Regions from separate parts of the Vibrio tapetis subsp. tapetis genome, predicted to be linked through region 1. Evidence: predicted binding sites of a transcription regulator. Region 1 holds the regulator's gene; each other region holds the start of a gene.

Region 1 (8,036 bases):
CTAGGTTATCACTCAGATTTTGGGCGTAGTCGCTTAGGCTCTGCCTATCTATTCCGGCCGCGCCTTTCGCTTTCCACACTTTTTTAAATCCTTTATAGAGTCGCTCTTTGTGGAGCAAGTGACCATATAAACTGTAGTAAACTCTCAACTTTTTCCTTTAGATTGTGTGCCGTGTGGGGACAAATGCTCTCTCACAGTGTTGGTGTATTTCACTCCACTCTCTAGCCTTCTAGCTCAATGGCAATTTACTAGAGTGAGTCAGAGTTACTCCCTTGTACGGTTTCTCGCTTCAGTGCTTTGCTTTCACAAAGACCGAGACGGAATACCTCGATAGCTAATCAACTTGTATACCACTGAAAAAAAACATCTGCTCATCACAGACTTAAAATGTACTTCATCCCTTCGCAACACCAGATTGCTTTTGGCAAAATGTTGTCCCATCAGACGTGTTACTGATGGTCAGCTCAGTTTTATCCTCCACACCATTACTGGGCTTCACCGGCCGAGCTTTACTCACTACTACGGATTCATCTGCCACCTCGCACCAACATAGATCTTGGCTCTCGCCTTGAGTTTATGCTTCCGACGTTTGCTCGGATGTGGTGTCAGGCTTCCCCAGTTACTGCACTGGCTCCCTGTTAACAATGCCACCCTCAAGCACAATCTAGGTCTGATTGAGTATCGGGCTTCACGCTATTTTGCACGCTTACCCACCTAAATTGCCGAATCAGGTTCACTTTCGTTGTGTACTGTTAACTTCCTATCGCTTCCTTCAAACCCTGCCGTTGGCCAGCAACGCCCTTGCGATTCGGATTATCTTCCCCTCAATCAGGGTGATTTAGGCTTCTTTCAGCCTAATGGGTTTGCCAGCTTCGCTGGGCAAACAAAAATCGGCCGTAACTTACGTTACGACCGATTATGAGGCCTCTGGAGGATCGTTCAAGTAGCTAAACGATCGGCATTAAGATAATCATCTCGGTTTTTTTATGGCTCATTTACTAGAAGGGCTCACGAGGTCAATCACCCGCAAACATATAGCCTTCACCATGAACCGTTACGAAGATTTGTGGATTTTTAGGATCCTGTTCCATCTTGGCTCTCATTCGACGAATCAATACGTCGATAGTACGATCGTTAGGGGCGTCGACACGATGGCTGATCATATTCAAAATCCGTTCACGACTTAACACTTTGTTCGGATAAGATGACAAGGCAACAAGCAATTCGTACTCAGCCTTTGTCAGCTTGACCGGCTCTCCATTGCAACTTAATGATCTTCTTTGAACATCAAATGTCCATTCACCAAAACGCACAAGTTGTCCTGATTCTTCTTTTTGAATATCACGTGAAGAAGCTTCCGATACTAACGAAATTCTCCAAAGTAAATTCTTAACCCGAACGAGTAATTCTCGCAATTCAAAGGGCTTGGTAACGTAATCGTCTGCGCCCATCTCCAAACCAACAATTTTATCAATGCTGTCTGTACGACCGGTAACCAGTATGATGCCAATGTTAGACTGGCTACGAAGTTCTCGCGTCAGCATTAGCCCATCTTCGCTAGGAAGGTTAATATCTAGCATCACCAAATCTATGGAGTACTCACCCAAAATGGCACGCATCTGTTCGCCATTTTCAGCTTCGCTCACGGTATAACCTTCATTTTGGAAGTAACCCGCCAGCTTACTACGTGTGACCACATCATCTTCTACGACTAAAACGTGATAGCTCATCTACACCACTTATAATATTTTTATCTACACTCTCTATTTATTCTATTCACAATCCGTTACATATCTAGCGAATAGACTAAAATAACCATTTTTTTTAGCTTTTATTGATTCAGAGCAACCTTGACAGCCTGGGTTAATAATCAGCAATAAGCTTTCATTATTTAACATATTTTGGATTAGTTCTGTTCATCTTAATCCGTTAGAATCACCTTGTCAGTTCTTTATGAGAGTTATCCCTATGCAAGAAGCTAAAGCGTTCAACGAAAAACGGGCAGAGATATATTGGTGGCTATCGAGCCTATTTGCGCGTGAACTAACTGAAGATGAATTAACGGCGTACCATACAGCTGAGATCAGAGGCTTTATTTCTGGCTTAGGTGAAAACCCTCAGTTAACAGAGGCGACATCCGCGCTGATTAACTCGCTTAACCAACTGCAAGACCGTGCCGATGTTCAACTAGAACTGTCCGCCGACTTTTGTGGTTTGTTCTTAGCTACCGCCAAAAATGCGGCACTCCCTTATGCCTCCTTGTATATTGGCACTGAAGGTTTGTTAAACGGTAAACCTGCTCTGGCAATGGAGCAACTGATGAAAGACAAAAACATTACCAAGCAAGAAGGCTTTAATGAACCTGCCGATCATCTCGCATTAGAGCTCGACTTCCTTGGTAACCTAATCGTGCGTTCTAACGAAATCGACAATGAAAACGACTTTGAGTTGGCTTTACTGGAACAAAAACAATTTATCGAACAACACATGCTGACTTGGGTTCCATCATTTAACGCAAAATGCCGCCAATTCGATGAATTTGGGTTTTATGCCGCAGTAGCACAGCTGTTGCTTGCCTTCCTTAAGCTTGATTGTGAATACATTTCAGGCGAGCAGTAAAAGACATCTAGAGGGTCGAAAATACGGCCCTCTCCCTTCATTTTGGTCATCTCTCGTTATCATTTTTCATTCCTGAATTCACTGTTTTAATGAATACATCGTCGTTTTGAAACAAATAACGTTGTCAGAGTGTTTGAATCGGTCTAAAATTGTGATCGCAAACGATAAAATATGAAAACACGCCAGTTCCATGAAAACCGCCTATATTGAGCGGTTTTATTTTTTGCATTAATTATATTTGGTCAGCCCTCCATTAAACTAATACTCATACGGTGCTGACTCGACAGGAAATTTTTATGGCCACGATTAAAGATGTTGCGCGTATTGCCGGTGTATCGACTACTACGGTTTCACATGTAATTAATAAAACTCGTTTTGTTGCTGAAGCAACGCAAGAGCGAGTAAACAAAGCAGTAGAAGAACTAAATTATGCCCCAAGCGCTGTCGCACGCAGCCTTAAGTGTAATACGACCCGTACGATCGGCATGCTAGTAACTCAGTCTACCAACCCATTTTTCGCCGAAGTTGTCGACGGTGTTGAGAGCTACTGCTACCGTCAAGGCTACACTTTGATTCTGTGTAATACTGGTGGTATCTACGAAAAGCAACGAGATTATATCCGTATGCTCGCTGAGAAACGTGTAGACGGCATATTAGTCATGTGTTCAGATTTAACGGAAGAACTTCGTGGAATGCTTGATTCTCACGCTGACATTCCAAAAGTAATCATGGACTGGGGCCCTGAAAGCTCTCATGCAGATAAGATCATCGATAACTCTGAAGAAGGTGGGTATCTAGCAACGAAATACCTAATTGATCACGGACACACAGACATCGCTTGTTTAAGTGGCCACTTAGACAAACTCGCCTGCATCGAGCGTATAGCCGGTTATAAACGCGCTCTAGCCGAAGCAAACATTGAGTTCCAAGAAGATCACATCATTGAAGGTAATTTCGAATGTGATATGGCGGTTGTCGCAGCGGATAAAATCATTGCTATGGCACAACGCCCAACCGCGGTTTTTTGCTTCAATGACACCATGGCTCTTGGACTCTTAAGTCGTCTTCAAGAAAAAGGCCTGAGCGTTCCTGACGATATCTCTGTTATTGGTTACGATAATATTGAAGTCTCTGGTTACTTTTCACCGCCACTCACCACGGTACACCAACCTAAACGTCGTGTTGGTAAAACAGCTTTTGAGATCTTGCTTGAACGCATTAAAGATAAAGAACATGACAAACGAGTGTTTGAAATGCACCCCGAGATTGTTGAACGTCAATCCGTCAAAAGATTAATCTAGCAAATAGCAGATTAATTCATATTTAATGGCCCTTGCTTCATATGCGAGGGCTGTTTCATATTGTAGGCACTCTTATTTGAACCAATGTCACATTAAGAAACCTCAATTGTGATGTTTGTTCCGATTTTTCACTATGATTTTATTGTCACGCACAGGGCAAACTACTTGAAAAAGTAGGACGCAAAACTTCCGGCCTAAATCAATATGTATTATTGGTATGGTAGTGGGGTCGCCGATGGCAAATATGCAAAATTTATATAGCTACCTTGTGGCTTATATAACACTCGCATAGTTTTGCTCACTTCTCGGACCTGATTTTGGTGACGTTGTTTCTAAACCGAGATTATTAGCATGGATAAACCGATATTAAAAAACTCACTTAAGCTATTTGAGACTTTAGGGAAGATAAAATCTCGCTCTATGTTTGGTGGCTTTGGTGTCTTTGCAGACAATACTATGTTTGCTTTGGTCGTAAACGATACTCTTCACATAAGGGCTGATGCAGCCAATGCGCTGACATTTAAGCAACAAGGTCTTCAGCCTTATGTCTATAAAAAGCGTGGTTTTCCCGTCGTTACCAAGTATTTTGCATTACCTTTTCAGATGTGGGAAACGCCTCAAGATATCCTCGATATTGCACTTAAGGCTCTCACGGTTGCAAATACCGAAAAGCTCAAGCAAGCCGAGGTGAAACCAACTCGTTTAAAAGATTTACCTAACCTGCGTTTAGGTACTGAAAGAATGCTTAAGAAAGCCGGAATCAATAGTGCCGACGATTTACGCACTCACGGTGCAGCTAAAGCTTATCAAGCAATTAGCCAAACGCACACCGGAGATGTTGGATTCGAGCTATTGTGGGCGCTTGAAGGCGCTATTAACGGCACACACTGGTCAGTCATCCCGAAACAACGCAGAGACGAGCTCATCGATCAGCTAAATTAGGTCGACATAATATGAACAACAAAAAACCGCGAACTGACAAGCTCGCGGTTTTTTTTGTATCAAATGAAAGTTTTATCCTATTTCCTCTGTCATACTTATTAAGATTTATACAACTTTTCTAAACAGGACGTAAATATGAACAAGAAGATCATTTTAGGGATAGTCTTCATCGCTGTAATCGTGGTATTGGCGATCAATTTTGGTCCACACCTAACGCTTGAAAACGCTAAAGCCCAACAAGTTGCTTTAGGTGAGTTTATTGAAAACAATTTCATTGTTTCAGCGTTAAGTTACTTCGCATTATACGTATTAGTCACCGCCTTCTCTGTACCCGGAGCTACCGTAATTACCCTACTCGGCGCCGCACTATTTGGTTTTACCACCGGACTTATCTTAGTTTCTTTCGCCAGTACGCTTGGCGCAACATTGGCGTTTTTGAGTAGCCGCTATCTACTACGCGACTGGGTACAAAATCGATTTGGCGCCAAGTTAGAAACCATTAATGAAGGGGTTAAGCGAGATGGGGCATTCTACCTATTTAGCCTACGCTTAATCCCTGTTTTTCCATTCTTCTTGATTAACCTCGTCATGGGATTAACACCAATAAAAACGCTGCAATTCTATTTTGTAAGCCAACTCGGCATGCTCCCTGGCACTGCAGTATTTATCAACGCAGGCACGCAATTGGCTCAAATAGAAAGCTTATCCGGTATTGTCTCCCCTACTGTTCTATTATCCTTCGCATTATTGGGCGTTTTCCCAGTCGCCGCTAAGTGGATCATGGGGAAAGTACAGTCGTCTGTACAAAAAAAAGCCAGCTAGCAGAACGATAATAAAACGAGAGAGAGTATGAAATTATTTTCCGCCACAATCCCGCCGGAAGCGCACATTGTTTGCGAGCTACTCAAGACGCAAGGGATAGAGTGTGAAGTTCGCGGAGAAGGCTTGTTTGGCCTTCAAGGCGAACTGCCTTTCGGGGAGAACAGTGAGCCTTATGTATGGTTGTTAAATGAAAGCCAACACCAGCTATCATTAAGCCTCATACAGCAATATTTGGACTCAACGTCTAATGGGCAAACGCCGTGGTTGTGCAAACAATGCGGCGAGTCGATTGAACCGCAATTTTCTTGCTGTTGGAATTGTGGCTCACAAGATTTGTAGGGAATGATTAGGGCTAAAGGCTAAGTAAAGCAGAGAAAGCAGAGAAAGCAGAGACGGTACTCAGGTTTGGGGAAAAGAGTACCGTAACGTTATGAACAAGCGTGCTGCTGAATAAAGGCGATTGATTGCCTGTTAAAGGCTTCCGGCTTTTCAACATTACAGACGTGACCGCAATTTGGAATCTCGATCAACGCACTTTTCTTGTGTACTTTTACCATCTCTTTTACCGGTTGGATAAACATGTAGTCTTTATCCCCCATAAGATAAAGCGTCGGTATAGGGATATCTTGCTCTTTAAAGTAACGCATTAACGGATTCACATCCGCAGCCAAGGTATACCAGCGTTTGAATTCCTTTTGGCATAATTTTTTTGCTTCTCGGATGAATAAATGCCGTGATTCTTTTTGACTACGCTGAGGCATAACGATATAAGCAAATAAGCGATACAGCCACATATATGGCAAAATATTCTTGCTCCAATCCCCCAGTTTTACCAAGGCTTGAGAGCGAGCGTTAAACCGTGTTACCGCGCCACCAAGTACCATACTTGATACTCTTTCAGCTGCGATTTCAGCGACATTGCGCACGATGATCGTTCCAAGAGACATTCCGACAAAGTGCGCTGATTGGATCTTTAAATGATCCATGACTTTCAACACATCCTGCGATACATCTTTGAACGTGTAGTCGCTATTAATGATGTCTTTTATAAGCTGGTGTGAACGACCGTGTCCACGTAGATCCACCAACACTAAGTTGAAGTGCTCTCGATAGGCTTTGATTTGTTTAAACCAAATAGATGAGCTTCCGCCCGCACCATGGACGAATACCACCCAGTGTTTACTCGTTGGGTGAAGGTAAGTTTTATGGAACAGCAAGGCGTCAGACATTCAAATATGCTTATCTATTTATTTTAGTACTTATATTGATTGCAAAATACTACCACATATAAAAGGCAGTGTAACAGCAATGCCTAGGTGCATAACCTAGTACCGAAGCTTTCACGCGCTACATATTGATCACTTTCAAATTTAAGTTACTCATTTTCTTATGTCTTTCAGGTTAACGAACCACAATTCATACCGACTTACTTCGCCAACCATATTGCAACAAATTGCGTCATTTCGTGATATCTAGAGCGATTAGGCTTACTGATATAAAAAAGGCCTCGCAAGGAGGCCTTCTAATAGGAACATTGGTCGTTCTATCTTAATGCAGCGCGGTACATCTCATCGTACAGCTTAGCCGAATCGATCCAGCTAAAGTCTGTGTTCATGGCATGTAACTGAACGCGTTTCATTTCATCAGGTTGCTGAAGATACAAAATCAACGCTCTTTGCATAACCGCTAACAACGCGAGAGGCTCTGGCTCGTCGAAGCTAAAACCTGTTGCTTGTTTTGGGCTCTGATCATAGTCCACCACTGTGTCTTTAAGGCCACCGACCGCACGTACGATTGGCAATGTTCCGTAAGACATGCTGTAGATTTGATTCAAACCACACGCTTCAAACTCTGAAGGCATCAAGAAGAAGTCCGAACCTGCTTCAACTAAATGAGCTAGACGGTTATCGTAAGCTTCGATAAAAGCGAATTTAGTCGGAAACTGTTTCGCCACTTGATGCAGTTGCTGAGCCACTTCTGGTTCACCCGTACCAACGATAACCAACTGGACGTCATTACGAAGAAACTGCTCTAAAATTGGCAATATGTAGTGGAAGCCTTTCTGATGCGTCAGACGGCAAACCATACCAAATACTGGCAATTTTTCTGTTTGTAACCCGACTTCTTCTTGCAGACAACGCTTATTCAGCGCTTTGCCTTTCACCATACTCGTTAATGTTGGCTTGTAATTAGCAGGTAAGTGTTTGTCCGTTACCGGGCTCCACTCACTGTAATCACAACCATTAACAATGCCGTATAAGTCAGCACTACGATGAACAAAATCATCGACCATTCCGTGTGAACCAAGCGGTGTCATTAGTTCTGCAGCGTAGTTGGGACTGACTGCATTTA
Region 2 (8,036 bases), 200 kb from region 1:
GAACTGGCAAACCGATCACTGAAATAGGTGAGTCTCTAGCAACGGTTGTGGTTGATAGCATCGCGAATGCTCCTGCTTACTTAGCGGCGCGATAACAAATTGGTGAATGATGTCTTTAAAAATGGCTTTAACTAAACGATTGTTGCCACGCAGTGTTTTTTCGGTCGTGGTTTTAGGAGCGTTGAGTGGATGTATTTCTCAACCCGAAATTGTCGACCAAGTTTATCGCTGCAGCGATCACTACGACGTTGTGGTGAGCGATCGCAGTGACACAAAAATCCACGCGGAAATGTTAGGAAAGTACTATGTGTTGAACCGCACCGTTAGCGCTTCTGGTGAGAAATACCGAACCCATGATGAGCAAGTAAAGATGTGGTTTAAAGGTGAGCAAGCGAGCATTAAACTCAGCGGCTACCCTATACAAATGTGTAATTTAGTTGTGCCAATGAATAACATCGACGCCCCTTCTAACAACACGATGTTTTAGTCGCCCATACAACTCAGCCCGCAGCCAACGAATAAAAGATAACATTACCTATGAGCAAAAAACTGACCATTGTTGATATTGCAAAGCTTTCAGGCGTTGGGAAATCTACCGTATCAAGGGTATTAACCAATGATCCGAAGGTAAAACCTGAAACTCGTTTGAAAGTAGAGCAGGTGATTGATGCTCATGGTTACGTGCCTTCGAAGTCGGCCCAGTCGATGAGAGGAGGCAGCCAGAAAGTGGTTGGGGTCATCATTTCTCGTTTGGATTCAGCGTCAGAAAATAGAGTTGTTAGCGCAATGCTAGCGACGTTGTATGGCGCTGGATACGATGTTGTCATCATGGAAAGTCAGTTTGACAGCGTCAAAACAAACGAGCATCTGGACGTTTTGAAGAGGCGTAATGTAGATGGCGTGGTGGTCTTTGGTTTCACGGGCTGCGATGTTGTTAAGTTAGAGAGTTGGCAGCAACGAATGGTCGTTGTCGCAATGGATACCGAAAATGTCTCATCGATTAATTATGATAATCAAGCGCTGATAAATAACGCATTGGAGCATTTGAGGGGGCAGGGTTTACACGATATTGCTTACGTAGGTGTCGACCAAAGTGATACCACAACAGGACGACTACGTCTTTTGGCTTATCTTGAATGGTGTGAACGTAACAAGGTTAACTCCCAGGCGGTGACGGGTGAGTTGAGTCATGAAAGTGCCTATACCTTATTAGATCAAGTTTTGACCGACGAAACACAAGCTGTTGTTTGTGCGAGTGACACGCTAGCTTTGGGTGTGATCAAACGCTTACAAGAGCTAGGAAGAACTGAAGTTCGAGTAACAGGCGTTGGCGGAAATCCATTATTATCTTTTCTCTTCCCAAATATATTTAGTATCGATCCTGGTTATCATCAAGCTGGAGAGAAAGCAGCAACCTTGCTGATACAACAACTCTCCGGTCAGTGTAGCGTCCAACATATTACCCAAAAACCTGTGATATAACGGCCAAATTTGACGACAGTGTTGACTAAGTTTTCTACACTTTTTGTGTGATCATGTTCAATTAATGGGAATGTTCCCATTTTATTGTTTGGCTTGATTTGGCATTATCACCTCAATTAATGGGAACGGTCCCATTTATAAGAAAGACAAACTGAACTCCAATAGGGTGGACAATAATATGAGTAGGATTTCAAGCCAAGACGTTTCCCGTCTTATAGAGCTAGTCGGAGGTAACGACAATATTGCCAGCGTCAGTCATTGCCTTACACGATTACGCTTTGTGTTAAATGATACCGATGCCGCTGATCCAAAAGCGTTGGAAGCTTTGCCTTTGGTTAAGGGCTGTTTCACCAATGCGGGCCAGTTCCAAGTTGTGATCGGAACGGAAGTCGACGATGTTTACAAAGAACTGATCAAACAAGCTGGTAAAAGTGAGACCAGTAAAGACGACGCGAAACTGGCGGCTCGTCAGAATATGAATATTCTAGAGCGCGGTATTTCACATCTGGCTGAAATCTTCGTACCTCTGCTGCCTGCCATTATTACTGGTGGTCTGATCCTTGGCTTTCGTAACGTTATTGGCGACATCAAAATGTTTGATGGCCAAACTCTTACGCAAATCAGTCAGTTTTGGGCAACGGTCCACTCTTTCTTATGGTTAATCGGCGAAGCAATCTTTTTCTTCTTACCTGTTGGTGTTTGCTGGGCGACCGTTAAAAAACTTGGAGGGACGCCAATTCTGGGTATCACCTTAGGTGTGACCTTGGTTTCCCCACAACTGATGAATGCTTACGCCATTGGTAAGGAAATTCCGCAAGTTTGGGACTTTGGTTGGTTTGTCATTGAAAAGGTGGGTTACCAAGCTCAAGTCATTCCTGCCATGTTAGCCGGTGTTGCTCTGGCGTTCATTGAAACCAACTTGAAACGCATTGTGCCTGCTTACTTGTATTTAGTCGTGGTGCCGTTTGTTTCTATCATTCTTTCTGTGATTTTGGCGCACGCATTAATTGGCCCATTTGGTCGAATTATTGGTGATGGCGTTGCATTCGCGGCAAAAGCGGCGATGACGGGTGACTTTGCTGTCATCGGCGCAATGGTATTTGGCTTTCTTTATGCCCCACTGGTTATCACCGGTGTGCACCACACGACCAATGCCGTTGATTTGCAATTGATGCAAGAAATGGGTGGTACGCCAATCTGGCCTTTGATTGCATTGTCCAATATTGCACAAGCGTCTGCGGTTGTCGGCATTATTATTATTAGCCGTAAAAATGGTGAGCGTGATATTTCAGTCCCTGCCGCTATCTCTGCTTACCTTGGTGTTACGGAACCTGCGATGTACGGCATTAACTTGAAGTACAAATTCCCAATGTTGAGCGCCATGATTGGTTCTGCGATTGCTGCGGCAATTTGTGGTAGTGCGGGTGTGATGGCGAATGGTATCGGTGTCGGTGGCTTGCCAGGCATTCTATCCATTCAACCTCAATACTGGTCAGTATATTTAATAGCGATGGCTGTCGCGATTGTCGTTCCTGCTGCTCTGACTTTGTTCATGTACAAACGAGCTCAAGGTAAAGGCGAACTGACTGCAGTTAGTGCCTAACGTATCGAGTTTATATACATAAGTACTTTAAATGGCCGTTGTTAACGTAGATTTTCACGGCCACTCAATTCAGATTTTCTATTTTTACATCGTTAAGTAAGTGAGCTTTGGAATGGTGGCAGTACAACAAGACTGGTGGCGCACAGCGTCTATCTATCAAATTTACCCTAAAAGTTTTTGTGACAGTGGAAGTCGTGGAACGGGCGATATAAAAGGGATCATTTCTAAGCTCGATTATCTAAAAAAGCTGGGTGTGGATGCAATTTGGCTTACTCCTGTTTACCAATCTCCGATGATTGATAATGGCTATGATATCTCAGATTATTACTCGGTGAATCCTGAGTTTGGCACAATGGCAGACTTAGAGCAGTTGTTGGCACAAGCTCACCAACGTGGCATTCGTATTATTATGGATATCGTGGTGAATCATACTTCAACTCATCACCACTGGTTTCAGTCGGCTTTGGGGGACAAAAACAGCCCGTACCGAGACTACTATATTTGGAAAGATCCAGTAGATGATGAAGTACCGAATAACTGGCAGTCCAAATTTGGTGGCAGCGCTTGGGAGTTAGACCGTGAAACCAATCAGTACTTTTTGCACCTATTTGCAAAAGAACAAGCCGACTTAAATTGGGAAAATCCAAAAGTTCGCGCTGAAGTCAAAGAGGTGATCAGGTTTTGGGCGGAAAAAGGCGTTGATGGCTTCCGTTTAGATGTCATCAATTTAATTTCCAAGCAGCAAGACTTTCCTAGCGATGAAATTGGTGATGGTCGCCGTTTCTATACTGACGGCCCACGTGTGCATGAATATTTGCAAGAAATCAGTGAAGCGGTGTTCCAAAAATACGGCAGCGTGACGGTTGGCGAGATGTCTTCTACAACGCTTGAGCATTGTCAGCAGTATTCCGCTAACAATAACAAAGAGCTGTCTATGGTGTTTAACTTCCATCATTTGAAAGTCGACTATACCAACGGAGACAAGTGGACCAATGCGCCGTTTGATTTCTTACAATTAAAAGAGATCTTTAATCATTGGCAAACCGGGTTGAATGGTAAGGGGTGGGGGGCACTGTTTTGGTGTAACCACGACCAGCCACGCATTGTTAGTCGCTTGGGAGATGATAAACGCTACCGTGTCGAGTCCGCTAAAATGTTGGCTGCGTCAGTACATATGATGCAAGGCACGCCCTACATCTATCAAGGTGAAGAGATCGGAATGACCAATCCGGGCTATACCAGCATTGATCAGTACCAAGATGTAGAAAGTACTAACATGTACGACATCATGGTGAAGCAACAAGGCGTTGCCGAAGCTGACATGCTCGCCATATTGGCACAAAAGTCTCGTGATAACTCTCGTGCCCCGATGCAATGGGATGACTCTTTACATGCTGGATTTACACAGGGAACACCTTGGCTTCAAGTTGCCGGGAACTATCTGCAAATCAATGCGCAACAAGCGGTAGCAAATATCGACTCTGTTTACTATTTTTATCAGAAATTAATAAAGATGCGCAAAGAGGTTGAGGTGATAACGACAGGTGATTATCTGGATTTACTGCCTAATCACTCGAGTGTTTTTGCATACCAGCGCCAATCAGAAAAACAAACCTTGGTGTGCGTAAACAACTACTATGGCAATGAAGTTGAGGTGACGTTGCCTGTAAGGGAGGATGTGGAAAAAGGCCGCTATCTATTAGGTAACTATTCAGATATTGAAAATACTTCAGTGATGGCTAAACAAGTTCTTAAACCGTATGAGACGCGTATTTTTCTTATTGAGCACTAATTTTCATATAGGCCACTTGCTAAGGAGTCAATTGAAATTGGCAGGCAACCCCCAATAGTGGCTTTCATATAAAGCAAAACTTAGTCGTTACAGAATGTGGCTTTGGAGTTATCTCCAAAGCCTTTTTTACATCTAAAAGGGGATGGTGGTCGTGTTAGCTGTATTTAACCGTGTAGCGTGTCGGCTTGTGGTTCATCGCTAACACGAGGTTGAGCATTACCGCACCTAACACGGAGACAGCGATCACTTCTATTGATACGAAGAAGAAAGAAGTCACAAGAATTAATGCATCAATGATCATCTGACTCTTACCGACCGAGAAGCCGGTCTTATCTTGAATAACTAAACATAATACGTTAAACCCACCCAAACTCGAACGATGCCTAAATAAAATAAGCATGCCCAATCCCATTAACAATCCCCCAACGATAGCGCAGTACACATCGTTGATCGCATCCACACTAATTACATGATGTAAGTTGTCGGTGAAAATTGAAACAAGCGCACCAGATATTGCACTATTAAAGGCGAATCGAGGCCCAAAGCGACGCCAAGCCAATAGATAAAATGGGCAGTTAGCGATGAAATAGATCATACCGAAGCTTAATGGCACAAACTGAGTCAATAAAAGCGCAAGGCCGGTAGTACCACCGGTTAATAAATGTGAAGACTGTAGAAAGAATACGCCCTGAGCAACAACAAACGTGCCGGTTAAAATAGCAATCCAATCTTCTTTACTTGAGTGTTTTTCCATCATTTTTATAGTTATCTAGCCATTAGAGGCGTGAATAGTAGAGAAAAGTTTATGTTTTCGGTAGCTACAAAGGTAAAAATGACGCAAAGGCGTGTAACTGAAGTTTTACACAGTGTAAAGCTGGTGGTTGACACTTATCGGTGATAAGTTAACCATATTGCCCTTGATCGTGATAAGGACTAATGTCGATCATGAGATATTTACATAAAGAAAGTGTAATTTACACTTTATGACATAGATCAAATTATGTAGAATATCGGCAATTAATACGGTGACGAAAACGTTTGCTTTTGGTCGTTGTGTGGTTTTTTTGAAACTTTGAGATTATCTGAGTCAGGAGATACAGATGCTAAAGCGTGACATGAACATCGCTGATTATGATGCGGACCTCTTTACCGCAATCCAGGAAGAAACTCTTCGCCAAGAAGAGCATATTGAGCTAATTGCTTCAGAAAACTACACCAGCCCACGTGTAATGGAAGCTCAAGGTTCTCAACTAACGAACAAGTACGCAGAAGGTTACCCTGGTAAGCGTTACTACGGCGGTTGTGAGTTTGTTGATAAAGTAGAAACGCTAGCAATCGAGCGTGCATGTGAGCTATTTGGCGCACAGTATGCAAACGTGCAGCCTCACTCTGGTTCTCAAGCGAATAATGCGGTTTACATGGCGCTGCTAAACGCAGGCGATACTGTATTAGGTATGAGCCTTGCTCACGGTGGTCACCTAACTCACGGTTCTCCAGTAAACTTCTCTGGTAAGCTTTACAACATCATTCCTTACGGTATTGATGAAGCTGGCCAGATCGATTACGAAGAAATGGAAGCACTAGCAGTAGAACATAAGCCTAAGATGATCATTGGTGGTTTCTCTGCTTACTCTCAAATTTGTGATTGGGCGCGCATGCGTGAAATCGCAGACAAAGTTGGCGCTTACTTCTTCGTAGACATGGCACACGTTGCTGGTCTTATCGCTGCAGGCGTATACCCGAACCCAGTTCCTCATGCGCACGTTGTTACTACAACGACGCATAAAACATTAGCTGGTCCACGTGGCGGTCTTATCCTTTCTAACGAAGGCGAAGATCTTTACAAGAAGCTAAACTCAGCGGTATTCCCTGGCGGCCAAGGCGGCCCTCTAATGCACGTTATCGCGGGTAAAGCCGTAGCGTTCAAAGAAGCGCTAGAGCCAGAGTTTAAAGAATACCAAACTCGCGTCGTTGCTAACGCAAAAGCAATGGTTGCTGAATTCCTGGCTCGCGGTTACAACATCGTTTCAGGTTCTACCGAGAACCACCTGTTCCTTGTTGACCTAATCGACAAAGACATCACAGGTAAAGAAGCGGATGCTGTACTTGGTTCTGCAAACATCACAGTGAACAAAAACTCAGTACCAAACGATCCTCGTAGCCCGTTTGTTACTTCTGGTATCCGTGTTGGTTCTCCTTCAATCACTCGTCGTGGTTTCTCAGAAGAAGATTCAAAAGCACTTGCTGGCTGGGTGTGTGACATCCTTGATAACCTAGGCGATGAGTCTGTTATCGAAGCTACAAAAGCCAAAGTTCTAGAAATTTGTAAGCGTCTACCTGTATACGCTTAAGCTTGATAGGCTGAAGGCGAGAAGCTAGAAACGATAAGAGCAAGAGACCGTTTGGTTCCCTTGCTCTTTTTTTGTTTCTAAATCGAATAGAAGAAGTAAAGTTGGGACTTCATTCGTAAGATGATGCCTCGAATGACATCAAGAAATGCCATGAATCCAACTGGCTTTTCTCCGCTTACCCACGCTAACCCAACCGAACCTACCGGTAAGTCGTAGCCGTCACTTTCTGCTACTTTGAGGCGCACAAAGTGGTGCTTGTTCTGTAAGTTTTTCCCGGTTGTCGCACGTACAGAGTCGTCAAAACCAAGTAAGTTGCCTTGTGCTTCTCCCGTTGCTTCAACAATTCCTTCTACTTCTGCTGCAAATACCTTTCCGGGATAAACCGATGAGGCAAACTCTGCTGCTTGGCCGGGTTTTACATTTCGGATTGCTTGATGATTTACGCGCATCAAGACGTATTTTTCGTTAGTGTACATTTGTAAGCGAGGCATCATCGATACCCTTTGTCCTTCACGCAAAATGAAATTGGTAACAAAGCCGTCAGCGGGTGCGTATACCTTAGTACTGTCTAAATCCCACTGCGTTTGCGCTATTTGTTCATCAATGGTACGTAAGTCGGCGTGCCTGCTTTTTACCGCAAGCTCTGCTTTGGTTATGGCCAGCTTGGCTTTATCGGCATCAACGTGTTTTTTCTTAATTTGAGAGTTGATCACATTCATGTTTTGTTTTGCCATTTCAACACTGCTGGTTTGCTTATCAATGTCGCTGGCGGTAATGGTGTTTTTTACCACTCTGTTTTGTTCGTTGT
Region 3 (8,036 bases), 800 kb from region 1:
AAGAGCACTCAGTAAAAAGCCGCTGAAACATCAGCGGCTTTTGTCATTTTCTTAGCAGAACTTTAATTAACCAATGTTCTTACGCGCATTTTGGAACATACGCATCCAAGCACCATTTTCACCCCAAGTTTCTGGAGCCCAAGAGTTTGCAACCGTACGGAATACACGCTCTGGGTGAGGCATCATGATTGTAGTACGGCCATCCGTCGTTGTAAGACCTGTGATAGCGTTTGGCGAACCGTTCGGGTTATTCGGGTATTGCTGCGTAGCGTTACCTTGGTTATCAACATAACGAAGTGCAACTGTACCTGAATTTTCAATCGCTGTTAGGTGCTCGTTATCACGCACTTCTACGCGGCCTTCACCGTGAGAAACTGCGATTGGCATACGCGAACCTTCCATGCCATTGAAGAATACAGAATCAGACTTCTGAACTTCTACCAAGCTGAAACGAGCTTCAAAGCGCTCTGATTCGTTGCGTACGAATCGAGGCCAGTACTCAGCGCCAGGGATAAGCTCACGCAAGTTAGATAGCATCTGACAACCGTTACATACACCCAGAGAGAAGGTATCTTCACGCTTAAAGAAGCCTTCAAATTGGTTGCGAGCTTGTTCGTTAAATAGAACTGACTTCGCCCAACCTTCACCAGCACCCAATACGTCACCGTAAGAGAAACCGCCACAAGCAACAAGGCCGTTGTACTCTTCAAGTACCGCAGAACCCGTTAGGATGTCGCTCATGTGGATGTCTGTTGCTTCAAAACCAGCACGGTCAAAGGCGGCTGCCATTTCAACGTGTGAGTTAACGCCTTGCTCACGCAAGATAGCCATCTTAGGTTTTGCGCCCTTAGCAATGTAAGGTGCTGCAATGTCTTCGTTCACATCAAAGCTTAATTTAACGTTCAGACCTGGGTCTGAATTGTCTTTCTTCGCTTCGTGCTCTTGGTCTGCACATGCTGGGTTGTCACGCATTGACTGCATCTTATGCGTCGTTTCTGCCCAGATAGTACGTAGCTCAGTACGGTTACGCTTAACAACCACTTGGTCGCCAGACGTAATCACTAACTCATCTGAATCAACAACGTTACCAACAACGTGAGAGCAAGACTCTAGGCCATTTGCCGCCAGCGTTGAAAGTACTTCATCAAGGTCGCTATTACGAACTTGAATCACGGCACCTAACTCTTCGTTAAATAGCGCCGCCAGTGAGTCGCCACCGTTTGCTGATGGAGAAAGCTCAGTAATATTCGCGTTAACGCCACAGTGGCCGGCAAATGCCATTTCAGCCAATGTAACGAATAGACCGCCATCGCCTTTATCGTGGTAAGCAATCACTTTGTCGTTAGCCACTAGCGCTTGAACACCTTCGTAGAAGCCTTTCAACTGCTCTGCGTTGTCTACGTCTGCTGGCTTATCACCAAGCTGCTTGTAAACTTGAGCAAGTGCGGTTGCACCTAGGCGGTTTTTGCCGTTACCAAGGTCGATAAGAACTAAGCTTGAATCTCCTTTGTCTGTACGAAGTTGAGGCGTGATCGTCTTACGAACATCTTCAACACGCGCAAACGCGGTAATAACAAGAGAAAGCGGAGAAGTGACTTCTTTTTGCTCGCCATCTTGTTCCCACTTGGTCTTCATAGACATTGAGTCTTTACCTACCGGAATAGTAAGACCTAGAGCAGGACAAAGCTCTTCGCCGACCGCTTTCACCGCTTCGTAAAGACCGGCGTCTTCACCAGGGTGACCCGCTGGAGACATCCAGTTAGCCGACAATTTAATGTGTTTGATATCACCGATGTTTGTTGCGGCGATGTTGGTGATCGCTTCACCGACAGCTAGACGAGCCGATGCGCCAAAGTCTAGAAGTGCAACTGGCGTACGCTCACCCAGTGACATTGCTTCACCGTGGTAAGTGTCGTAGCTTGCTGCCGTTACCGCACAGTTAGCAACCGGAACCTGCCAAGGGCCAACCATTTGGTCACGAGCAACAAGGCCAGTAACAGAACGGTCACCAATAGTGATTAGGAACGTTTTCTCAGCAACAGTCGGCAAACGAAGAACGCGGTCAATCGCATCGTTCATTTCGATGCCAGTGCGGTCGATCGCTGGGTTATTCGCTTTCAACGTTTTCGCATCACGGTGCATCTTCGGCGTTTTGCCTAAAAGAATATCCATTGGCATGTCGATAGGCGTATTGTCGAAGTGTGAATCTTCTAACTTAAGATTACGCTCTTCTGTTGCCTTACCTACGACTGCGTATGGTGCACGTTCACGCTTACAAATCGCGTCGAATGCTGGCATATCTTTGTCTGCAATCGCCATTACGTAACGTTCTTGAGATTCGTTACACCAAATTTCAAGTGGGCTCATGCCCGGCTCATCGTTTGGTACGTCACGTAGGTTGAAGATACCGCCACGCTCGCCGTCGTCTACTAGCTCTGGCAATGCGTTCGAGATACCACCCGCGCCCACATCGTGGATAAATGCGATTGGGTTATCGTCACCTAACTGCCAACAACGGTCGATCACTTCCTGACAACGACGCTCCATTTCTGGGTTTTCACGCTGTACAGAAGCAAAATCTAGATCTTCAGACGAAGAACCAGAATCCATTGAAGAAGCCGCACCGCCACCAAGGCCGATGTTCATTGCTGGACCACCAAGAACCACTAAGCTTGCGCCTACTGGGATCTCTTTCTTCTGAACATGATCATCACGGATATTACCCAGACCACCAGCCAGCATGATTGGCTTATGGTAACCACGTACTTCTTCACCGTTGTGCGAGTTCACTTTTTCTTCGTAAGTACGGAAGTAACCTAATAGGTTAGGACGGCCAAACTCGTTATTAAATGCTGCGCCACCTAGCGGGCCTTCTAGCATAATATCAAGGGCTGTCACGATACGGCTTGGCTTACCAAAATCCGTTTCCCATGGCTGTACGAAGTTAGGAATTTTAAGGTTAGATACCGAGAAACCCACCAAACCTGCTTTTGGTTTGCCGCCAATACCGGTTGCGCCTTCATCACGAATTTCACCGCCTGAACCTGTAGAAGCGCCCGGCCAAGGAGAAATTGCCGTAGGGTGGTTGTGCGTTTCTACTTTCATCAAGATGTGTGTTTTCTCTTGGTGATAGTTGTATTCACGCGTTTCTGGATCTGGGAAGAAACGGCCAACAGTTGAACCTGTCATTACCGCTGCATTATCTTTGTATGCTGATAACACGTGTTCTGGCGTCGTTTCGAACGTGTTTTTGATCATTTTAAACAGAGACTTCTCTTGTTTAACACCATCAATCGTCCAATCGGCGTTGAAAATCTTGTGACGACAATGCTCTGAGTTAGCTTGAGCAAACATCATCAGTTCGATGTCCGTTGGGTTGCGACCCAACTTGTTTACAAAGCTATCAACTAAGTAATCAATTTCATCTTCAGCAAGTGCCAAACCTAAGGTTACATTTGCTTTCTCTAGCGCCTTACGGCCGCCAGTAAGCAGGTCGACGTCTGCAACCGGTGCCGGCTCAGCAACGGCGAACAACGCATTTGCTTGGTTCTCATCGCTAAAAACAACTTCCATCATGCGATCGTGTAGCACCGCTTTCAGTTCAACGATTTGAAGTTCAGTTAGCGCTTGCTCAGTTTCAACGTAGAATGCCGTACCACGTTCTAGACGTTTAACTTTATCTAGACCACAATTATTAGCAATGTCAGTTGATTTTGAAGACCAAGGAGAAATCGTGCCAGGACGAGGCGTCACAAGAAGTAAAAGACCTTCAGGCTCATGCTCTTGGATGGTTGGTCCGTAAGTCAGTAGCTTTTCAAGCTTCTCAACTTCAGACGCATCTAAGTCAGCCGACACGTCAGCAAAATGCATAAACTCAGCATAAATACCAGATACAGGTAGGCTTAATTCACGACAAAGCTCGATAAGCTTGTTAACTCGAAACTCAGATAGAGCTGGGGAGCCACGCATAATTTTCATGTGCTTAGGTCTCTTTTGCAATTGATTAAGGTGATATTGGAATAAATTCAATCAGTTAGGATTAACACCCAAACTTATGCCAATTTCTCCTCTACGTTTGCGGGCGTATTATAGATTAATTTTTTTGTGACGTAACCATCAAAAGCAACCGTTTGCGCCTTTTTTTTGCTTTCTATCGGAAATGCGCCTTTTTTAAGCGGCTTTTCACTGTTTTATTTAATGGTGCTATGCCACTGATTACGGCTTTGGTATAAAGAAGCCTATGATTTAGTATGAGTATTAAGAATTGAAGATAAAAGCCCCGATTTCTTGGCTATTCTCCCTCACATTTTGGTTGGCAGTTGCCACTGGACTGTCTGGTTGTCAGATCGAATCTGACCCAAAAAGTGAACTAGACCAAATCCGCGAACGCGGCACGCTGCGCGTTGGCACTCTTAACAATCAACTTTCCTATTACATCGGCCCAGATGGCCCTACTGGTTTAGATTACGAGCTCGCGACGCGCTTTGCTAAAAGCCTAGATGTAAAACTTGAAATGAAACCTGCCTATCGCTTGGCGGAGTTATTCCCGGCACTAGAACGTGGCGAGATCGACATGATAGCAGCAGGGTTAAGCCATACTCCTCAACGCCTAAAACAATTTCGAGCGGGCCCAACGTACTACTACGTAAGCCAACAGGTTGTCTACAAAAAGGGACAATGGCGGCCTCGTAACTTAAACCAATTGGTCGAGAGACAAATTCCTTTAGTGGTCGTCAAAGGCTCACATTTTGAAGATAGCCTCGCCAAGATGCAAAAAGATGAACCGGCGATCATTTTTCGGACAGACGATAATTCCGACGTCAATGATCTGATGCTTAAAGTATCGACAGGGGAATTACCTTTAACCATGGCTGACTCTGTCGAGCTTTCATTGGCGCAGCGTATTTACCCCTCTTTAGCTGTCGCCTTTGAAGTTACCGAAGACCAACCTATTTCTTGGTTTATGCGCCGTTCTGATGATGAAAGCCTTTATGCCTTGCTGATTGAGTTTTTTGGTAATTTAAAGCAGTCAGGAAAGTTAGCTAAGCTGGAAGAGAAATACTTTGGCCACGTCGAAAGCTTTGACTACGTCGATACACGAGCTTTCATTCGTGCGCTTGATAAAACACTGCCCAAATGGGAGCCCTTATTTAAGAAGTACGCTAAAGATTTTGATTGGCGTCTCATTGCGGCACTCGCTTATCAAGAGTCTCATTGGAATCCTGTTGCCAAGTCGCCCACAGGTGTGCGAGGCATGATGATGCTTACATTGCCAACCGCTAAAATCGTTGGTGTGACGAATCGGCTCGATCCAGAGCAATCGGTTCGTGGTGGCGCGGAGTATCTACGCCGAATCGTTGCCCGAGTGCCCGACTCTATCTCTGAGCATGAGAAAATTTGGTTTGCGCTCGCATCATACAATGTCGGTTACGGTCATATGATGGATGCAAGACGCCTAACTAAATCTCAGGGTGCAGATCCAGATTCATGGGCTGACGTGAAAGACAGATTGCCTCTGTTGAAAAAGAAAAAGTACTACAGCAGGACTCGTTATGGCTATGCTCGCGGTGATGAAGCTCGTAATTATGTAGAAAACATCCGCCGTTACTACCAATCTATCATTGGGCATATTGATAAGAAGCGCATTATTGAGCAGCAAATTTCAATGGATGATCTGCAAGTGATCGATATTCCTATTTCAGGCGCCAGTGCAACGCTATCACCTGATGCAGATACATCGGCTTCTGCCTCAACATTACCAAGTAAATAACCGCCATTTTTGGTTCGTTAAACGCTTAAATAAGACATGCCACCTTTAAATAGGTGGCATGCTTCACATTTCCGTAATATGTGCCACACATCACCTCTTGCAAAGTAATCATTAAAGCCATACATTAAATTTGTGACTGAAAACATTATGTCACATGATGCCCATTTGATTCATTCAAATTGAATTAACAAGGCATCGTCACTTCTAAGATGAATTCATAGAACGGTAACAAATACCGCCTATAACTAAGGTTCACTTTCAAGTGAAAGAAGGCTTGGCATTAAGCTCATACTTGTACAACATCAAGTAACATTAGAACGTTAGTTGCACTCTACAATGGGAGCAGGAGAAGCTCAGAGGTAATTGATTGTTCAAAGTTTAAAGCCAGTTAGTTAACAGACAACACCGTACTGTAGGCCCACTCCGAGGTTTAACTTTTATGGTGATAATGATAAGGGGAATTTTATGTTCTCTAAAAAAAGGTCGGCAAACCGACTCAAGCAACAATCTGTATCTTCTAACCGTCGTAAGCGCATGCTATCGAATAACAAAAAGAAAGTTATTTGGCGTTGTCGTGGCTTTGCAATGACTCTAGAAGAGTAACAACCCAATTGGCAAACGCCGCCCGGTGTTTGCCTTTATAACCTTTCATCTTCAAAAACCGCTAAACTTCAAGCCCCTAACTCTCTATCGAACAGTACATACTCCCATTACATCGACGCTCAAACAGTACGGTTATTGTTCTCAAGTTCCAACTTATTGGCTTGTTTCAGTGCTTTTTTTTCTTTGCGACGTCTTTTAAAAAATGCCTGTAGCTGCTCTCGGCATGCTTGCTCACACAACCCAGATTCAACTTCAGCATAATGATAGGACGCTTGGCTTTCAAACAGGTTAAGTACACTGCCTGCCGCACCGGCTTTTGGATCGCCAGCACCATAAACCACTCTTTTAACGCGGCTATGCAATAAAGCGCCCGCACACATAGGGCAAGGTTCTAGTGTCACGTACAACGTGGTATCCAATAGACGATAGTTTTGCAGTACCTGCCCTGCTTTTCTCAATACCTGCATTTCAGCATGCGCACTAGCATCGTGAGTGGATATAGATTGGTTCCACCCTTCTGCAATAATTTGGTTGTCTTTCACCAATAATGCACCAATGGGAACTTCACCTTCAGACTCAGCTTGTTCGGCTAGCTCCATCGCTCGACGCATGTAAGCTTCATCTTCGGCACTAAAACTTGGTAAAGGTTGCTCACTCACGGCTTTGTCTCATCGAAGTTGGTTTAAATCGGATTATAGCAATCTCGTTATTCTCTTGCATCGAGTTCTACACCCATAGCGCCTATCACAATACGTCGGACAGATAATCCACTAAGCTTCTTACCTTCGCTGTCAAAAATCGATTGTGAGGATACAAGGCCCAAATTCCCTCTTTCTCATCTTTGTATTGAGTAAGTAACTCTACCAGCTCACCATTCGCTAAGTGTTCTTCAAGATAGTAATCTGGCAACTGCGCAATCCCGAGCCCTTGCAATGCCGATTCCACTAACGCTTTGCCACTATTGCATTGCATTCGGCCTTGGACTTTTAACTGCCGCTTCTCACCATTCTCCATAAAGCGCCAGTAGGCATTACTACCCTGTAAACACTGATGATGATTGAGTTCCAACAAAGAGTGGGGTTCCCCGTAACCTTGTAAATACTCAGGGCTCGCGCACACATGCATTTGCCTAGAGGATAAACGTTTCGCAATGGCACTGGAGTCATCTAAATTGCCTAGCCGAATCGCCAGATCAAAGCCGTGCTCCAATAGATCCAATTTTCGGTTCGACAGCACCACTTCCAAACTCACATCCGGGTGTTGCAGTAAAAACTGATTCAAATGCCGCGTCAGCTTTTGTTCACCATAGGTAACCGGAGCCGTAATCTTAATTTTACCACTCAGGCTCGTACGAAGATCAGTGACCGCTCTTTCTGCTGCATCCAAGCCATCAACTAAATGTCGGCAGTGCTGATAGTAGGTTTGTCCGACTTCCGTCAAGGTCACTTTTCGGGTCGTCCGGTTGAGCAGTTTGCTCGATAAACGCTGCTCTAAACGTCCAACTTTTCGGCTCACCTGAGCAACCGACGTTGAAAGACGATTTGCCGCTTCAGTAAAACTTGCGACTTCGGCTACAGCCACAAATTCAATAACGCCTTCCCACTTGTCCATTATTACCCTCAACACTATATCTAAAACTCACACTGCCTATTATTACATATAT
Region 4 (8,036 bases), 970 kb from region 1:
AGGATACGTTCAAGAAATTTGGAAAAAAATTAGCCAAAATCATGAGGTTGGCTTACACTTTTCAACATGAAGTCAATTTTAAGTTGTTTGACTATTCATATTGCTTTGGCGCTACTGATTGGTAGCTAAGTTTAACACAGCTTTGAGGAAAGTTTTATGGCGCTCACCAAGGCCGATCTGGCTGAGAACCTGTTTGAAAAGCTCGGATATAGTAAACGGGATGCCAAGGACACGGTTGAAGTCTTTTTCGAAGAAGTTCGAAAGGCACTCGAAAATGGCGAGCAGGTGAAATTATCAGGATTTGGTAATTTTGACCTTCGCGACAAGAATGAAAGACCAGGCCGTAATCCGAAAACCGGTGAAGACATTCCAATCACCGCACGACGAGTCGTTACATTCCGTCCTGGGCAGAAGTTAAAAGCTCGCGTCGAGAGTATCGAAGTCGAGAAGTAGCCCTAACAGTGAAAATAAAGACCACGCCTATATGCGTGGTCTTTTTGTATTCTTGACTAAAAGGCTAAAGGCGAGCGGAATATTTCGGCCTTGATTTAACGTCAAGGCCGCGGTTATTACGCTGCTGTTGCTTGTGGAGAGATATAAGGCTGCCAAGCTTGATGATATAAATCGAATGCTTGGTTTCTGAGCTGGGCGACTTTGCCCATTTCAAACTCATTAAGAGGACGATCTTGAGCTACGGCCGTTCTTTCTATCCCTTGAATTACTTTGTAAATGTCATGTTCTGGGCCACTTTTCACGTCAGCAATGGCTCTTAAGTGTAATTGTACTTCAACCATCAGTTTCGTTTTCGGAAGCTCAACCACCACATTTAAATCACGGTAGCCGGATTTGTTCGGGGTTTTGAATCTATTTTTTGCTTTAACAACGGTCGCTTCACGGGTTAGCGTTTCGTACGCAGCCATTAACCCTTCAACATCGTCGGCGATGATTGTGGCACGAGCCAGGTCTGTGATCTTGTTGGTATTACCATTGAGTTCGAGTTCGATTTTTTGTTTTGCTCTGTCTGCTGACTTGATGCCAGAGAAAAACGCTTGAGTGCCACTTAGCATTGCTGTGCTTTTACAAAGAGATTCTAATTCGAATTGCGCTTGGTGTGCTTTTGAGTAAAGCACGTCGAAGTCTGTATAAGGTTGAATTGGATTGCTATTGAAAGATTCAATGGCATAAAGACCGCTCAAGCTGTATCTAAACGAGCGTGAGCTTATTTGGTTTTGCGAGGTGTTTGATGTGCGGCTATCTGTTAGGTTGACAGTAGGCAACGGCATAGCAGCTAATGGCGCACGGCTTAACAGCAGCAACATTAGTGCAGTCGTTCTTAAAAATAGGTTCATTCACACTCCTTAAGGACCCAGTCAAATAGGGTGTACTAATAAGGTTACTTTGCCTCTCAAACAGTGTGTGTCAGTTTCTCGCTGACGTACTTACTATATGGGGACAGGATACCCGATTACAACCCTAACAACGTGATTAAGACCACACAGTAATACCTCTGGTTCATTACAAGCGCATGAATTGACATTTAATTTACAAATTACCTACTGAAACTGGGTGAGCTGATTATAGTGTTTTACTTTATTAACTCAGTGACATTCTGTATTCTCGTTTCATAATTGGTAGACGAGTAACGTAAATGCAAGATCAGGAGCTGTGGCACAACAAATGGGCGTCAAATCAGATAGGTTTTCATCTCGATGATGTCAATCCTCTGCTTATCAAATATTGGCCTCAATTATCCCCTAGCCGTGAACAGAGCGTTCTGGTACCACTTTGTGGTAAGTCAGAAGATTTAGTGTGGCTTGCGCAAAAACATGATGAAGTTCATGGAGCTGAGCTTAGCGATATTGCCGTTCGCTCCTTCTTCTCAGAACATCTTTATACACCGCTTGTGACTCCACTTGATAACCATCACACCCTGTATCAATTTGATGAACTTTCATTATACGTCGGAGACTTTTTTACCGCGCCATTGCAGCCTGTAGAGCTAATTTACGATCGTGCTGCCATGATCGCTTTGCCTGCTGGAATTCGCCCGATATACGCAGACCGTATTCGTAACTTGTTAAAAATTAACGGTCGAATGTTGTTAGTGACGTTAGATTACCCGCAAGAAGAGATGACAGGCCCACCATTTAGTGTGACTGAACAAGAAGTTCGAGAGCTGTTTGCTGGAATGAAGCTAACGAAACTTTATCGTGATGATGCCGATGAAACACATCCACGAATTAAAAAAGGGTTGTCTCGCTTTGCTGAAGAAGTTTGGTTAATCGAAAATAGGGATGAGGCGCCAGGCGAAGGGCATTAAAGAATAAGGCAAGAGAATAAAAATCAAGAGCCAACGATTGAGTCGTTGGCTCTTTTTGTGTGCGTTAGATTTTTAATAAAGCACGGTTACTTTTGCTGCATTTTCAACGGCATCTTCAACGGCTGTTTCAATGGAGTCGCGACGAGTAAGCGTAACACCTAAACGGCGGCGACCATCGATTTCAGGTTTGGCAAACAAGCGGACTTGCGTTTGTGGCGCGCTTAATGCGTCTTTAACGCCGTCAAAGCGAATATTAGTCGACGTACCTTGGCCAAGAATGACGGCAGAGGCACTTGGTCCGTATTGAGTAATACTGTTAATTGGCATACCAGTGAAGGCTCTTACGTGCAGAGCAAATTCTGACATTTCCTGAGAAATGAGCGTAACCATACCTGTATCGTGTGGGCGAGGAGAAACTTCATTGAAGATCACTTCGTTGCCTTTAATGAACAGTTCTACGCCAAAGATACCGTAGCCACCTAAAGCGTTAACGACTTTTTCCGCTGCACGTTGTGCGTTTTCAAGTGCCGTATGGCTCATGATTTGTGGCTGCCACGACTCGCGATAATCGCCATCCTCTTGGCGGTGCCCGATCGGCGCACAAAAGTGAACACCGTCTACAGCACGAACAGTCAATAATGTGATTTCGTAATCGAAGTCGATAAAACCCTCGACAATCACACGACCTGCGCCAGCTCGGCCACCATCTTGTGCGTAATCCCAAGCTTTTTGAATATCATCAGCATGCTTGATAACGCTTTGCCCTTTACCTGATGAACTCATTACAGGTTTTACAACGCAAGGAATACCAACAAACTCAATCGCTTGTTTAAAGTCTTCTAGGCTGTCGGCGAATCGGTAGCGTGAGGTTGGAATTTCCAATTCTTCAGCGGCTAAGCGACGGATCCCCTCGCGGTTCATCGTCAGTTTTTTTGCGTGCGCAGTGGGCACAACATTGAGGCCTTTCGCTTCAAGTGCAACAAGCGTATCGGTCGCGATGGCTTCAATTTCAGGTACAACGTAGTCTGGTTGTTCTTTTTCAATGAGCTTTGTTAGGGCTTCGCCGTCTAGCATGTCAATCACGTATGAGCGGTGAGCAACTTGCATTGCTGGTGCGTTTTCGTAACGATCAGCTGCGATGACTTCAAGACCTAAGCGTTGGCATTCAATCGCCACCTCTTTACCTAGCTCACCAGAACCGAGTAAAAGAACACGAGTAGCATCTTTAGCTAAAGCAGTACCAATACTTTTTGGAGTAACAGACATTTTGAACCCTATTCATTTGTTGAGTTGCTGCGGATCATACTGAAAAACGATCATTACGCAATCGTTTGCTACTGAATAGATACAATTATTTGCCAACAAATTTCAGCTTGTTTAGCTTTTGAACAAATAGAAGCTGAATAGGCAGTAATTGAAAAGACGATGGAGTGATGGTTGATCGTACACTCATCATTAAGGCCCTAAAAAGAGCCTTAATGATGATCTATAGTTCGCCACTAGCGCGCACTAATAAGCGATGTATTCTACCGGAACATCTGGGCTAATCGCTTCCATAGTCCCTTGAGTATCAATCAAGTGGCTCATTGAACTTTCAAGCATTTCTACTAGCGCCACAGATTCAATATCTGCAAAAGTGTTACCGGCTAACAAAACTTGAACGAGGGCAACTTGGAGCGGGGGTAGGCTAGGGTTAAAAGCGGCGTTCTCCGCGTAACTGCCTTTAACTATTGCACCGTCAGAAGTACGGATAGCAACACCACTATGATTTTTGGTGTAAGGTGAGTGGCTCATATTCAATGCAGCTACAGCTTGCTGTATGAGTTCATCATTACTTTCACTAGTGATGCCTTTATCGACTTTTGTCATCAGGCCTTCCGTTACACCAAGGTCTGCAGGGCCAAATGAGTCAGGTAAATAGGTATGTAAAGACAGAGCTTCGCGCTCTGGCAGTTGTATCATCAAGTCTTTAGCTGTTGTCAGTTCGTTCATGAATTGGCGGCAGTGACCACATGGGCTAAAGTTGACAGTTACATCAATAAGGCCTTCTTCACCTTTCATCCATGCATGGCTAATCGCTGCTTGCTCGGCGTGTACGGTTTGTCCTAACTGAACGCCAGCCATTTCAACGTTAGCGCCAAAATACAAGCGTCCAGAAAGCCCACGAGCAATAGCGCCAACATAAAAGTCTGATAGAGGAACATGGGCGTAAGTAGCAGCTAATGGAAGTAGGGCGAGTCGCAACTCTTGATCGGTTAGACCAGAAGCATCTAACAGTGATTGAAACTGCAACTTAGAGATAGTTGCGTCGTAGCTCATTTCGCTAATGATGACTTTAAGAATGCCAGCAATGCTGTCTGGCATTTTGCTTAGTACTTGTTCAATACGCTCGTTCATACGTGATCCTTTTATGTTATGTGTATCATTCTAGGTCAAATAGAAACAATAACAGTGATCATGATCACGCTTGTAAGTGCAACGATAATGTTCGTTACATAAATTGAGAGGGGTCACACATGTAATCAATTACATGTGTGACCCCTCGCACTATTGAATGGGCGCAAAGTAGAAACTTAGCTACTTAGCCAAACAACCAATGAGAAAAATGCAGGGGCTAGAATAGAGGTGATAACCCCACAAAGTACCAGTGCCAAACTACTAAAAGCGGCATCTCTAGGATCTTTCTCTATGCAAGTGGAGGTTCCAAGCGCATGAGAAACAGTACCCATGGTTAATCCTTTCGCTATTGGGTGCGTAATACCTACCAAATTGTAGATTGGATACGCAAATATTGCCCCAAATAGACCAACAATTAATACAAATATGGCGGCAATGGATGGCTCACCACCTAAGCTACTAGAGACTTCCATCGCAATTGGAGTCGTCACCGATTTACCGAGTAAGCTGGCTATGAGCGTTAAATCGGTATTGAGATAAACGGCAATGACAGATGACGTTAACATCGACATGATGCTGCCTACACCGCAGGCGAGTAGAATGATCCTCCAGCGAGTGCGAATTTCTGGTAACTGCGAATATAGCGGGTAAGCCAAAGCTACGACAGCAGGCTGAAGTAAATAGCTCAGGTAGTCTGTTTCTCCGTAATAGGTTGAAAAATCGATATCAAGTAATAATAGAGCACAGATGATGATAGAAACGCTTATCACCAACGGATTCATGATCGGGTTTTTCAATTTTAAGCTAACAGCTCTAGCAAAAAAGAAAACAGCAATGGTGATAACAAGCCACATACTACTTCTCTCCTTTTAGAATATGTTCCAACGTTAATCCTAATAGCACTAAGACGATCGCAGTTCCGCCCACGGCACTTGCCAAAATAGGCAGTGCATTTTCCGCGAGCATTTCATAGTGATCCATCAATCCGACGCTGATAGGAACAAACAGCAGAATCATATAGCGGATGAAAAGCTGAGAGGTTGGCTTAACCCATTCAACAGGCACAATGCCGAAAACCAGCAAAGCAAACAACAATAGCATGCCAAAAATACTACCGGGAATGGATGTACCGAGAGCTGATTGAATGGTTAGGCCGGCTAATAAGCAGGCCATAATAACAGCGAATGAAACCACGTAGCCGAGTAGGCGTTTAAACATAGGAGTGCCTTTATGAGACAAGTTTTTCTACATAGCGATAAACGGATTTTAATATAGCTAATTTCGTTTCGTCACTTTCATGTTCGTGAGCTAAGTTTTCAAGATTAAGCATGTATTCTTCAATACGGTTCTCGTAATAGCCACGACAATGTGCGGCCCACTTTTGTTGTTCGCCTTCGCTTAACGTGTGAGGGTAATGGCGAGCACGATAACGGAATAGAAGTGGCGCGATACGATCATCGCTGAAGCTAATATCGAGATCGCCAAGATCTTCGGGCTTAGCGTTGCGAATGATGTCCATTGCGGCTTTGTCTGCTGGCGAGAAAAATCCATCGTACAGTTGGGTATCTACATCTGGATTTTTGTCGTACTGACGCTCGTTGCTGTATAGCTCTGTCAGCTTTTCTCTGATCTCTGGGTGCTGTTTAATCAGTGCTAAGTTCTTCAAACACTGTTCGCGATCAATTCCGATTTTTTCGGCATTTTCTGCCGTAAGTGTTTTAGCCGGAGCCAGTGTCGGGCATTTATTTAGTTGCACCAGTTTCACAGGAATAGGCTGCTCCCCCTCGGCAAGTTCATCGCGTTTGGTGTACATACGTTCGCGGATCGCATCGACGTCTAAATTGATTAATGGTTGCGGATCGAAAGCCAAGTTAATCATCACGACGGCATTTTTGTTTGTCGGGTGCCAAGCAACCGGAACCATCCAACTAGTGTAGGCGCATTTAGGCCCAAGCATGCCTGAAACATGCATTAGTGGCGTCATATTAACGATATCAATTAAGTCATTCAGTTTACGTTTGTGCCGCATACTAAATAGATAATCAAAGAGTTTAGGTTGAGCTTGCTTAACTTTTTTTGCAAGTTCAATGGTAGCGATAACATCAGCCATCGCATCGTGGGCATTTGCATGTTCAATGCCATTGGCTACTGATAGGTGCTCCAGCTTAAAACTTGGAAAGCCGTCTTCTCTTTCAGGCCATTCTATTCCGTCTGGTCGAAGGGCATAGCAAGTACGCATCACATCTAATAAGTCCCAGCGAGAGTTGCCATTCTGCCACGCCCAAGCGTAAGGATCTAAAAAGTTACGGTATAACGTATAACGAGACACTTCATCATCGAACCGAATGCTATTGTAGCCAAGGCTGGTGGTATTCGGTGTTGCCAGTTCGTGGTGAATCTTAGCGATGAACTCTGGCTCAGATAGCCCTTTAGAAACCGCTGTTTGCGGCATAATACCTGTGATCAACGCAGCTTCAGGCGCCGGTAGATAATCACTAGGTGGCTGACAATAAATGACTAAGGGTTCACCAATAATATTAAAATCCATATCGGTACGAACCCCTGCAAACTGGCAAGGACGATCGATTGCTGGGTTTACTCCCCAAGTTTCATAATCGAAAAAGAAAAGAGTAGGCTGGTTGTCTTGTGACATCAATGGATTCCAAAGTAACGGTGCGCTATTGCGTTATTAGACCACTCAAGGGCCTGTATATCAATTAAGTGTTTGGTGAATGGGCGTATTACTCAGAAAGCGGATAGGTTTTTATGTGGTTTCAAAAAGAGGCTACATGAATCGCATCTTGTCGAATATATTTATAAAATGCTAGAATGATTACTCTATAAGCATGGTGTTGCATTTGTCGCTCAGTTATACTCGATGCACGTTTTGTTCGTGTTAGGGTTGCAGTAGATGCCAACAATTAATCCTTTGTTCAAGCTCAAGCCTCAAGATTTCTTCTCAATATATAAGCCACTTCGTACAACGTTTACTACTAACGAATTTATCAAAACTATTCAGGAAACTCTCGATATAGAGGTGACGGCCAAACAGGTTGACGACTATCTAGGTTGCCTTGGATTCACCTCGTTCGGGGACTCAGGCAACCAATATAGTAAGTCCTCGGTTGTCGGTCGTAATACAGAGCGTTGTTTATTAAGAAGAAACACTATGACGATGAAATCGTCGTAGGTACTTCTATCTAACCAGACACACACTTAATCAAAATTCTACATAGAAACCCGTATTCAAATTAGAAGTGCTCGAATTATTTTCAATGTAGGCTTCAAAAAACGCGTCGATCAATCGCTTTTAGGAAAA

What was found. Region 1 encodes PurR, which represses purine synthesis genes. Its sites were predicted from a motif close to TNANGNAAACGTTTNCNTNA; they were not measured.
Region 2: the regulator PurR is predicted to act here: its motif matches at 5,904-5,923, upstream of glyA (serine hydroxymethyltransferase).
Region 3: the regulator PurR is predicted to act here: its motif matches at 4,119-4,138, upstream of purL (phosphoribosylformylglycinamidine synthase).
Region 4: the regulator PurR is predicted to act here: its motif matches at 3,640-3,659, upstream of purT (formate-dependent phosphoribosylglycinamide formyltransferase).

What each region holds. Positions count from the first base shown of each region.
Region 1 covers NZ_LT960611.1:1,718,823-1,726,858, forward strand. The annotation lists gene ltrA (group II intron reverse transcriptase/maturase) at 1-148, opposite strand, end outside; gene torR (two-component system response regulator TorR) at 1,017-1,730, opposite strand; gene torD (molecular chaperone TorD) at 1,969-2,619, shown strand; gene purR (HTH-type transcriptional repressor PurR) at 2,916-3,920, shown strand; cyclic di-GMP riboswitch class I at 4,066-4,157, shown strand; gene VTAP4600_RS07640 (TfoX/Sxy family DNA transformation protein) at 4,272-4,862, shown strand; gene VTAP4600_RS07645 (TVP38/TMEM64 family protein) at 4,998-5,684, shown strand; gene VTAP4600_RS07650 (putative signal transducing protein) at 5,712-6,023, shown strand; gene VTAP4600_RS07655 (alpha/beta fold hydrolase) at 6,113-6,913, opposite strand; gene glgA (glycogen synthase GlgA) at 7,228-8,036, opposite strand, start outside.
Region 2 covers NZ_LT960611.1:1,515,212-1,523,247, reverse strand. The annotation lists gene gmhB (D-glycero-beta-D-manno-heptose 1,7-bisphosphate 7-phosphatase) at 1-95, shown strand, start outside; gene VTAP4600_RS06805 (MliC family protein) at 122-487, shown strand; gene treR (trehalose operon repressor TreR) at 538-1,482, shown strand; gene treB (PTS trehalose transporter subunit IIBC) at 1,661-3,085, shown strand; gene treC (alpha,alpha-phosphotrehalase) at 3,198-4,877, shown strand; gene VTAP4600_RS06785 (YitT family protein) at 5,032-5,631, opposite strand; gene glyA (serine hydroxymethyltransferase) at 5,978-7,228, shown strand; gene VTAP4600_RS06775 (HlyD family secretion protein) at 7,306-8,036, opposite strand, start outside.
Region 3 covers NZ_LT960611.1:2,517,925-2,525,960, forward strand. The annotation lists gene purL (phosphoribosylformylglycinamidine synthase) at 67-3,978, opposite strand; gene mltF (membrane-bound lytic murein transglycosylase MltF) at 4,271-5,770, shown strand; gene VTAP4600_RS25945 (hypothetical protein) at 6,236-6,373, shown strand; gene tadA (tRNA adenosine(34) deaminase TadA) at 6,493-6,984, opposite strand; gene VTAP4600_RS11235 (LysR substrate-binding domain-containing protein) at 7,118-7,984, opposite strand.
Region 4 covers NZ_LT960611.1:748,481-756,516, reverse strand. The annotation lists gene ihfA (integration host factor subunit alpha) at 157-453, shown strand; gene VTAP4600_RS03490 (RelA/SpoT-related domain-containing protein) at 570-1,349, opposite strand; gene VTAP4600_RS03485 (thiopurine S-methyltransferase) at 1,649-2,320, shown strand; gene purT (formate-dependent phosphoribosylglycinamide formyltransferase) at 2,393-3,586, opposite strand; gene cdd (cytidine deaminase) at 3,830-4,717, opposite strand; gene VTAP4600_RS03470 (LrgB family protein) at 4,894-5,571, opposite strand; gene VTAP4600_RS03465 (CidA/LrgA family protein) at 5,573-5,935, opposite strand; gene sbcB (exodeoxyribonuclease I) at 5,946-7,370, opposite strand; gene VTAP4600_RS03455 (hypothetical protein) at 7,629-7,907, shown strand.